2 linked regions of the Aquibium microcysteis genome follow. The protein of the gene in region 1 interacts with the protein of each later gene in a pairwise test. Links are inferred from orthologs where the notes say so. Each region holds a gene or a part of one and is shown in the gene's direction. Other genes may lie near its edges.

Region 1 (6,397 bases):
GGATCTGGAGCGTTGGGACGCGCAGGGCATCGACATCCCCAAGGTTTCGGTCAACGTGTCCGCCCGCCGGCTGAACGACGACGAACTCATCGGATCGCTTCGCCGGCTGCCGCTTTCCAGGGGCCGAATTTCGTTCGAACTCGTGGAATCGATCTTTCTCGACGAGCAGGACGAGTCGATCGCCTGGAACGTCGACCTGATCAAGGATCTGGGGATCGCCATCGAGATCGATGATTTTGGCACCGGCTATGCCTCCATCGTCAGCCTGATGAAGCTGAAGCCCAGCCGGCTGAAGATCGACCGGCAGCTCGTGATGCCGATCGTGCAGTCGATCCCCCAGCGACACCTCGTGCAGTCGATCATCGACATCGGCAAGTCATTGGGCATCGAGGTGCTGGCCGAAGGCGTCGAGACGATGGATCACGCCCGCGTCCTGAAGACGCTCGGCTGCGACGCGCTTCAGGGTTATGCTTTCGCCAAGCCAATGTCGGCCGCCGACGTGACGGTCTTCGCCCGCGAACGGCGCTGGCGCGAAGCAGGCTGAGGCCCTGCGGGCCGCTTCTACTTCAGCCCGGGCCTTTAACCAGTAAGAAAACTTTCCGCCATAAAACGATCCCCGGGGGTCCGGCATGGCGGGTATTTCTGCACTTTTCGTCTCTGCTCGAAGCCTGCGCGCCCTGGGGATCGTGGTGTGGTTCGTGGCCGCGCTGCTCTTCGCCGGGGTCTTCGCCCTGGCCGTCGCTGTCCAGGGACGGGAAGCGATCCGGGTGAGCGTCGCCCACGGCATCGACGACGTCGATCGCCTCGTCCGGAACATCGACACCGCCTTCGACGAACTCGACCGTTCGGTCACCTCTGCTCCGTGCAGCGACCTCTACATGCGCCAGCTGCGGCAGATCGCCTATCTGCCCGACGGGTTGAGCGAGTTCTTCCACGTCGAAGAAGGTCGTGTGATCTGTACCCTCTCGGCCGAACGACTGGCGGACGCGCATGTTCTCGGGTCGCCCGATTTCGTTCGGGATGGGACGGTGCCGACCACATTCTGGATGGACCGGGACCTCGGTTTCACGGGGCTGGCAGGGATGTCGGGAACCATCGTGCAGCGAGGCAACTTCGCGACCGTCATCCCGCCCGAGCGCATATCGCTCAACCTGCCGGGCTGGATCGACGCGGAAGTGGTGGTGATCACCCCCGACGGCCGCTGGTGGCATCGGGGAGGCAAGGAGCGTGTTCATCAGGACGTCCTGATCGCCGGGGCAGGTATGGACTGGACAGGCGCCGGCGGCCCGGCGCTTCGCAGCAAGACCTGCAGCGCAGAGGGGCACTACTGCATCTCGACACGGGCCTATCTGGTGGACGTGGCCGCCTCCAACCCCGCGATGATGCTGCTCGTCGTCGTCTTCGCAGGTCTCGGCGCCAGTTGGGCTACCCGCTTCACGCTCGGCCTGATCCGGCGGTACTGGTCGTTCGAGGCCCGCTTCCTGCGCAACCTCGACGCCAAGTCGCTGATCTGTGCCTACCAGCCGATACTGGAAGTGGCCACCGGTCGTATCGCCGGCTGCGAGGTGCTGGTGCGCTGGCGCGACATCGACGATACCGTCGTCTATCCCGACGCCTTCCTGCCGATCGTGGCGCGCCACGACATGATGCGCCAGCTCACCACGCTGATCGTCAGACGGGCAGCGGTGGAGCTCGCCGAAAGGCTGCCGTCGGAGGCACGGCTCCAGGTCAACATCAATGTCTTTCCCAGCGAAATCGACGCGCACAGGATCAACGAAGTCTTCAAGCCCCTGCGGGACCTCTCCGATCGCTTCACGATCGCGCTGGAGATCATCGAGAGCGACGCGCTGCCGCTCGAACTCGTGCAGGCCGAAATCGAGAGGCTGCGGCAGGAAGGCTACCTGATCTATCTCGACGATTTCGGCACGGGCTACTCGACCATCCGCCACGTCGCGGCACTGGACATCGACGGCATCAAGCTCGACAAGGCCTTCGCGATGGCGCCCGACGGCAGCGTCATGGCCGAGATGCTGCATCATGCGATCGGCATGGTCCGATCGGCCGGACGCAAAGTGGTCGTCGAGGGCGTCGAGACCGCGGCAAGACTGGCGCAGCTCCGGGAGCGGGCGGATCGCGTCGACTTCCTCCAGGGCTACCAGATCTCCCGTCCGCTCGACATCGACGGCTTCGCCGCCTTCGTTCGGGAGCGCGCGCCTGCCGCGGCGGCTGCCGAACGGAAGGCCGCCTGAAGCCGGCGCCGCCCGTAGGCAGGCAACGGCAATCGCGCTAAGAGTGCGCGGCAACGACGCGGACAGACCCGGCGCCCATGGCGAAGATTCCCCTGAAGCTCGACGAAATGATCGATGGTACCGCGCTTCGCCGCGATCTGACGGCGCTGACGGCCGTCACCGGCGGAGACGGGTCAGGCCCCGAGGCGCGTTCGGCCGCTCTCCATGTCCTGCGCGAGCGGCTGACAGCGGGGCGCAAGCGCGCAGAGGAAATGCTGACGGAGGATGGCGGCGGTACCGTCTGCGCCGTCCGGATCTCGCACCTCATGGACGAGATCATCCGCGCCCTCTACGACTTTGCCGTCACGCACGTCTATCGGTCCAAGAATCCGTCGTCGGGCGAGCGTATGGCGATCATCGCCGTCGGCGGCTACGGGCGCGGCACGCTGGCACCCGGTTCCGACCTCGATCTCCTCTTCCTGCTGCCCTACAAGCAGACACCGTGGGGGGAGCAGGTGGTGGAGTACCTGCTCTACATGCTCTGGGACCTCGGGCTGAAGGTCGGCCACGCCACGCGCAACATCGACGAATGCATCCGCCTGTCGCGGACCGACATCACGATCCGCACCGCCGTGCTCGAAGCGCGTTTCCTGTGGGGCGAGGAAAAGCTGTACGACGAGCTCATGATGCGGTTCGACCAGGAGGTCGTGCGCTCCACGGGTCCCGAATATGTCCAGGCGAAGCTCGCGGAACGCGACGAACGGCATCGCAAGGCAGGCGCCAGCCGCTACCTCGTCGAACCGCACGTCAAGGACGGCAAGGGCGGTCTGCGGGACCTGCACACGCTGTTCTGGATCGCCAAGTACTTCTACCGGGTCCGCACCGGCGAGGAGCTCGTCGAGAAGGGCGTCTTCACGCGCGAAGAGTACCTGCAGTTCGTCAAGGCCGAAGACTTCCTGTGGGCAGTACGCTGCCACCTGCACTTCCAGACCAGCAAGGCGGAAGAACGCCTGCACTTCGACATCCAGCGCGACATCGCGGAGCGGCTGGGCTACACGAGCCACCCCGGGCTGTCGGCGGTCGAACGCTTCATGAAGCACTACTTCCTGGTGGCCAAGGAGGTGGGCGATCTGACCCGCATCTTCTGTGCCGCGCTCGAGGAGGAGCAGGCCAAGCACGTGCCGGGCTTCAACCGCTTCCTGCAGACGTTCCAGCGTCGCCGCCGCAAGCTTGCCGGCACGTCCGACTTCATCATCGACAACGACCGGATAACCGTGGCCGACGAGGGGGTGTTCGAACGCGATCCGGTCAACCTGCTCAGGCTGTTCTGGTTCGCGGACAAGCACGGGCTGGAGTTTCATCCGGATGCGCTGAAGCTCGTGACGCGGTCGCTGAAGCTGATCGATCGCACCTTGCGCCGCAATCCGGAGGCCAACCAGCTTTTCATGGACGTCCTCACGTCGAACCGCAACCCGGAGCTGAACCTGCGCCGCATGAACGAGGCGGGCGTGCTCGGCAGGCTCATCCCGGACTTCGGCAAGATCGTCGCGATGATGCAGTTCTCGATGTATCACCACTATACCGTGGACGAGCACCTGCTGCGCTGCATCGGAGTGATGGCGGAGATCGAGCGTGGAGAGAACGACAAGGCGCACCCGCTCGCGCACAAGCTCATACCGGGGCTGAAGCCGCAGCGTGAGGTGCTCTACACGGCCATCCTCCTGCACGACATCGCCAAGGGACGTCCGGAGGATCATTCCGAAGCCGGCGGCCGCATCGCCCGGCGTATCTGTCCGCACATGGGGTTCTCGCCGTCCGAGACCGAGACCATCGCCTGGCTGGTGGAGAACCATCTGGTCATGTCGATGACGGCACAGACGCGCGACCTGAACGACCGCAAGACGATCGACGACTTCGCCTCGGTCGTGCAGTCGGTCGAGCGCCTGAAGATGCTGCTCGTGCTGACCATCTGCGACATCCGCGGCGTGGGGCCCGGCGTCTGGAACGGCTGGAAGGGACAGCTGCTGCGCACGCTCTACTACGAGACGGAACTGCTCTTGACGGGCGGCTTCTCGGAGGTGTCGCGGGCCAAGCGTGCGGAACATGCGCGCGAGCAGCTCTCGACCGCACTGACGGGCTGGCCGGAGCGCGACCGCAGGCGTATCCTCAAGCTGCATTACGACAACTATCTCCTGATCGTCGACGCGCGGGACCAGGTCCGCCATGCGCAGCTCATCCGCGAGGCCGACGCGGCACAGAAGGTCTTCACGACCGCCGTCACCATGCATGCGTTCGAGGCGGTCACCGAGATAACGGTCCTGACGCCCGACCACCCCCGGCTCCTGTCGGTGGTTGCCGGAGCCTGCGCTGCGGCCGGGGCCAACATCGTCGACGCGCAGATCTTCACCACCACGGACGGGCGGGCACTGGACACGATCCTGATCAGCCGGGAGTTCGAACGGGACGAAGACGAGCTGCGCCGCGCCCAGCGTGTCGGCAAGCTGATCGAGGACGTGCTGTCGGGTCGCATGCGTCTGCCCGACATGATCGAGAAGCGCACGAAGCCCAAGCGGGGGCAGAAGGTGTTCCGGCTGGAGCCGCGCGCGGAGGTTCGCAACACGCTGTCGAACCGCTTTTCCGTCATCGAGGTCGAGGGACTCGATCGTCCCGGGCTGCTCTCGGAGATCACGGGGGCCATCTCGGACCTGTCGCTCGACATCGCCTCCGCGCATATCACGACCTTCGGCGAGAAGGTGATCGATACGTTCTATGTCACGGATCTGACCGGACAGAAGGTCGAGAATCCGACCCGCCAGGCCGCCATCCGCGCCCGACTGATCGAGACGCTCTCGGGCGGTCCCGTCCGGGGCCAGAAGCTCAAGGCGGCGGCGGAGTAGCCAGAAATGAAGAGGGAGCTTTCCGCCGTCGACCGGTTCGCGCCGGCGGTCCGCCAGCCGGACCGCCGCAACCCTTCCTCCCGCTGCCTCGGTGCCGCATGAGCCTCATCGGCAAGTTCGCGAGCGTCGGCGGCGCCACCATGGCCAGCCGCATCTTCGGCTTCGTGCGCGAGGCGCTGATCGGCGCCGCGCTCGGGGCGGGACCGGTCGCCGACGCCTTCTACGCCGCCTTCCGGTTTCCCAACCTGTTCCGCCGGCTCTTCGCCGAGGGCGCCTTCAACACGGCCTTCATCCCGCTCTTCGCGAAGGAACTGGAGGGCGACGGCATGGCCGGCGCACGCCGCTTCGCGGAGGAGGTGCTGTCGGTGCTGGTCGTCGCACTGCTCGTCCTGTCGGTGCTGGCGATCGTCTTCATGCCCTTTCTCGTCGGCACGGTCATAGCGCCCGCCTTCGCCGACACGCCCGACAAGTTCGACCTCACGGTCCTCATGACCAGGATCATGTTCCCCTACCTGTTCTGCATGTCGCTGGTCGCCATGCTGTCGGGGATCCTCAATTCGATGCGGCGCTACTTCCTCGCCGCGATCGTGCCGGTGCTGCTCAACGTCATCCTCATCTGCGTGCTCGTGGCGGCGATGACCATCGGGGTCGAAGCGCGCATCACCGGCCTGTGGCTCGCCTGGGGCGTCTTCGCTTCCGGCATCGCACAGCTCCTCTTCCTGATGTGGGGTACGCACCGCCAGGGCTATTCGATGCGCCTGCGGCGCCCCCGGATAACGCCCGCGGTGCGGCGGCTGCTTGTGCTGATGGGGCCCGCCCTGCTGACGGGCGGGGTCACGCAGATCAACCTGCTCGTCGGGCAGATCATCGCCTCGGCTCAGGACGGCGCGATCGCACTGCTCAACTATGCCGACCGCATCAACCAGCTGCCGCTCGGTGTCATCGGAATCGCCGTCGGCGTCGTGCTCCTGCCTGAACTCGCCCGTTCGCTGAAGGCCGGGGACGAGGCCGACGCGCAGCATCTGCAGAACCGCTCGCTGGAGTTCGCGCTGGGGCTGACCTTTCCCGCCGCGGTCGGGCTCGTGGTCATGCCCGCGCCGATCGTGGCCCTGCTCTACGAGCGCGGCGCCTTCACGGCCGAAACCACGGACCTGACTGCCGCGGCACTGGCGGCCTTCGCCGTCGGCCTGCCCGCCTACGTCCTGATCAAGGTGTTCTCGCCGGGCTTCTTCGCGCGCGAGGACATGAAGACGCCGATGTGGTTCTCGATGG
Region 2 (4,355 bases), 4.3 Mb from region 1 along the record:
GTAGGCGTCGAGGATCCCCTTCGCGGCGGCCGACGCCATGGCGCGGAAGAAGCCGGCGACGTCGATGCTCCTGTCGTCGAGGAAGGTCTCGTGGCGCAGCGCCTCCTCGCGCGTGGGCGGCGTCCAGCCCGAGGCGCACATGACGAAGTTCGCCATCGCCTTGACGAAGAGTTCCGTCCATTCCGGGTGATTGGCCGCGCCGGCGGTGCGGTCGTTGAGATCGAACAGCACCTCCGCCTCCTCGCGGCTGATGCCGATGCCGGCGCCGCCGCCGAAGGCGTGGAGGATGCGGCGCAGCAGGTCGACCTCGGCCTTGCCGATGACGCCGGGGACGAGCGTGCGGCCATCCGGCATCCGCAGGACGCCGTCGACGACGGCTTCGGCAACGAGACCGAGCGCGTGGGCCGACAGGCTCGGCGGGGACGTGCGGGCGCGCTCCAGCACCGCGATCAGCACTTCGAGTTCCGTGGCCGGTCGCGCCGTCCCTGCCGCAGCGACCAGCCAGGCCGCGTTGGCATCGGAGACGTAACCCGCCGGAACCTCCTGATGGACGAGATGGTCCGTCACCGCCTCGACGAGGAAGGCCGTCCATTCGGGGCAGGTCGAGCCGGCGCGGCCATCCATCGCCAGGAGCCGCTCGGCCTCCGCCCGGGAGACGCGACCATCCGGAAAGACCTCCGCCCTCAGTCGCGCGACGTCCGCGACGCCGATGCTCTCGTGGTCGCCCGTGCGCACCGACGCCGAAACCGAACCGCTTCCTGCCATGTCCCTCACCCCGCGCCACCAGCCGGACTCCGACGTCCGGCGGAGACTAGCTGCCTTGGCTTGAAAAATGGCGAAGACGGGTGGTTAGCGAAGCTTTAGCGTCCGGAGGCCCGCGCCGGCAGGTCCGCCAGCACCGGCGGCAGAAGCCCCGGCAGGTCCTCGGCGATCAGGCCCGGCCCGAACCGCGACCCCGCCTCGGCATGCATCCAGACCGCGGCGCAGGCCGCCTCGAAGGCCGGCATGCCCTGCGCCAGCAGACCGGCGGCGATGCCCGCCAGCACGTCGCCCGATCCGGCCGTCGCCAGATAGGGCGTCCCGTTGGCGTTGACCGCAGCGCGGCCCGCCGGTTCGGCGATCACCGTGTCCGGCCCCTTCACGACCACGACCGCGTGCGACCGGCGCGCTGCCGCCTGCGCCCGCTCCAGCTTCGACAGCGTGCCGTCGGCGGCGAGGTCGGGGAACAGCCGGCGGAACTCGCCCTCGTGCGGCGTCAGCACCACGAGCGGTTCGCCCCCCGGCTCCGCGCGTACGAGCAGGCGGAACAGCGCCTGCGGCTCCTCTTCGAACGACGTCAGCGCGTCGGCGTCGAGCACCAGCCGCAGGGCGCCCTCCTCGCCGAGCCGGGCGAGCGCGGCGACGAACCCGGCGCAGCGGCTGCCGGTGCCGAAGCCCGGCCCGATGACCGCCGCCGCCAGCCGCCGCTCGCGGGCGAAGGCCAAGGCCTCGTCCGGCGTGTCCGTGCGGCGCAGCATGATCGACGTCAGGTGCATGGCGTTGACCTGCAGCGCCGAGGCCGGCGACAGGACGGTCACCGCGCCCGCCCCGGCGCGCGCGGCGGCCAGCGCCGCGAGCCGCGCCGCGCCCGTGGCCGAGGCGCCGCCGGAGAAGACGCCGGCATGGCCGCGTGCATATTTGTGCGCCTCCCGGTGCGGACGGGGGAAGCATTGCCGCCACAGGAGCGGCTCGTTCCGGAAGGTCCGGCAGCCGATGTCCCGCAGGACCGTGTCCGCAATGCCGATGTCGGCGAGCACGGTCTCGCCGCAATGGCTGCGCCCCGGCTCCAGCAGGTGGCCCGGCTTCAGCCGGAAGAAGGTGACGGTGAGGCCGGCACGGATCGCCGTGCCGAGGGGCTGGCCGGTCCGGCCCGAAATGCCCGACGGGAGGTCGACGGCGACCACGAACGCGTCCGAGGCATTGGCCCGGTCGATCGCGTCGGCGGCCGGACCTGTCACGGCGCGCGCGAGGCCGGCGCCGAACAGCGCGTCGACGACGAGGTCGCAGGACCGAGGCTGGAAGTCCGAAAGCGGCCGGATCGGCCGGGCCCAGTCCGCGCTAGCCCGGCCGGCATCCCCGCCGGCGGGCGGCGCATCGCAATGGACCTCGACGCGAAGGCCGGCCTGCGTCAGGCGCGCGGCAACGATGAAGCCGTCGCCGCCATTGTTCCCGGGCCCCGCCAGCACGTGGACGCGGGCCGCGCCGGGATGGCGGGCGAGGATCTCGGCCGCCACGGCGTCGCCGGCGCGGCGCATCAGCCCGGCGCCGTCGAAGGGGCCGGATGCAATGGCGAGACGGTCGGCCTGCGCCATCTCGTCGGGGGTGAGGAGTTCGAGCGTCATGCAGCCATCCGTCGATCGGAAAGGCAGACTAGTCGCTGCGGGCCGTGGCTGGCAAACGCAGCCGATGCACAAATATTATGCCATTTGCCCACTTTATCATCATCGCCGATTGCGCCTTCGGGCGGCTTCCGGCAGTTTCATCGCGGCGGGCACGAGCTCGTCCCGCCCAAGCCCGCGCGAAGCTTCGGAACCTCCGTGGTGGCGCTGCGTCAGCCGAATTTGATGCCGATCTGGCACGGTTCGTGCTTCGGTTTGGCGGAAGCGGGCTCGATCTGCCGCGCATATCCATCGGAGGCCCCATTCGGATGAAGAAAATCGAAGCGATCATCAAACCGTTCAAGCTGGACGAAGTGAAGGAAGCCCTTCAGGAAGTCGGCTTGCAGGGGATCACGGTTACCGAGGCGAAAGGTTTCGGGCGCCAGAAGGGGCACACCGAGCTCTACCGGGGAGCGGAGTATGTGGTGGACTTCCTGCCGAAGGTGAAGGTCGAGGTGGTGCTCGCCGACGAATCCGTCGACGCGGCACTCGAGGCGATCCGCAAGGCCGCACAGACGGGGCGGATCGGCGACGGCAAGATCTTCGTCTCCAACATCGAGGAAGTCGTCCGCATCCGCACGGGCGAGACCGGCGTCGACGCGATCTGATCCGTCGAAGCCGTCCACAACAGTTTCATCGTCAGACAGGGAAAACGAAATGACGACAGCCAGCGACATCATGAAGCAGATCAAGGACAACGACGTGAAATTCGTCGACCTGCGCTTCACCGACCCGAAGGGCAAGCTCCAGCACGTCACCATGGACGTCGCCGAGGTCGAGGAGGACATGTTCGCCGACGGCGTGATGTTCGACGGATCCTCGATCGCGGGCTGGAAGGCGATCAACGAGTCCGACATGGTTCTCATGCCCGACACCGAGACGGTCCACATGGATCCGTTCTTCGCCCAGTCGACCATGGTCATCCTGTGCGACATCCTCGATCCGGTGTCCGGCGAGGCCTACAACCGCGATCCGCGCGGCACGGCCAAGAAGGCCGAGGCCTACATGAAGTCGGAAGGCATCGGCGACACCATCTATGTCGGCCCCGAGGCCGAGTTCTTCGTGTTCGACGACGTCAAGTACAAGGCCGACCCCTACAACACCGGCTTCAAGCTCGACTCGACCGAACTGCCGTCGAACGACGACACCGACTACGAGACCGGCAACCTCGGCCACCGTCCGCGCGTCAAGGGCGGCTACTTCCCGGTCCCGCCGATCGATTCGCTGCAGGACATGCGCTCGGAGATGCTGACCGTGCTCACCGAGATGGGGGTGCGCGTCGAGAAGCATCACCACGAGGTGGCGGCCGCCCAGCACGAGCTCGGCATCAAGTTCGACACGCTCGTCCGCAACGCCGACAAGATGCTGATCTACAAGTACGTCGTGCACCAGGTCGCCAATGCCTACGGCAAGACGGCCACCTTCATGCCGAAGCCGATCTTCGGCGACAACGGCTCGGGCATGCACGTGCACCAGTCGATCTGGAAGGACGGCAAGCCGACCTTCGCGGGCAATGAATATGCCGGCCTGTCGGAGACCTGCCTCTACTACATCGGCGGCATCATCAAGCACGCCAAGGCCATCAACGCCTTCACCAACCCGCTCACCAACTCCTACAAGCGTCTGGTGCCGGGCTACGAGGCGCCGGTGCTGCTCGCCTATTCGGCGCGCAACCGCTCGGCCTCCTGCCGCATCCCCTTCGGCTCCTCGCCGAAGTCGAAGCGCGTCGAGGTCCGCTTCCCCGATCCGGGCGCGAACCCCTATCTCGGCTTCGCGGCGATGCTGATGGCCGGCATCGACGGCATCAAGAACAAGATCCACCCCGGTCAGCCGATGGACAAGGATCTCTACGACCTGCCGCCGAAGGAGCTGAAGAAGATCCCGACCGTCTGCGGCTCGCTGCGCGAAGCCCTGATGAGCCTCGACAAGGACCGCGGC

What was found.
Region 2: the proteins of IAI54_RS22690 (region 1) and IAI54_RS02555 interact in binary tests that used the Escherichia coli proteins (3 or more experiments, as listed by UniProt). The link is inferred for Aquibium microcysteis from one-to-one orthologs.

Annotation. Positions count from the first base shown.
Region 1 is NZ_CP061080.1:4,807,210-4,813,606, reverse strand. What follows is about bases 1,969-5,325. They hold IAI54_RS22690 ([protein-PII] uridylyltransferase), read left to right. Parts: upstream 1,969-2,326; coding sequence 2,327-5,125; downstream 5,126-5,325. Other genes in these bases: murJ (murein biosynthesis integral membrane protein MurJ), read left to right, coding at 5,224-5,325; IAI54_RS22695 (EAL domain-containing protein), read left to right, coding at 1,969-2,249. Also shown: IAI54_RS22700 (bifunctional diguanylate cyclase/phosphodiesterase), read left to right, coding at 1-544; more of IAI54_RS22695, read left to right, coding at 630-1,968; more of murJ, read left to right, coding at 5,326-6,397.
Region 2 is NZ_CP061080.1:552,055-556,409, reverse strand. Bases 1,521-4,355 are described here. They hold IAI54_RS02555 (P-II family nitrogen regulator), read left to right. Parts: upstream 1,521-2,686; coding sequence 2,687-3,025; downstream 3,026-4,355. Other genes in these bases: glnA (type I glutamate--ammonia ligase), read left to right, coding at 3,075-4,355; IAI54_RS02560 (NAD(P)H-hydrate dehydratase), read right to left, coding at 1,521-2,381. Outside these bases: IAI54_RS02565 (hypothetical protein), read right to left, coding at 1-765; more of IAI54_RS02560, read right to left, coding at 861-1,520. UniProt on the Escherichia coli protein: P-II indirectly controls the transcription of the glutamine synthetase gene (glnA). P-II prevents NR-II-catalyzed conversion of NR-I to NR-I-phosphate, the transcriptional activator of GlnA. When P-II is uridylylated to P-II-UMP, these events are reversed.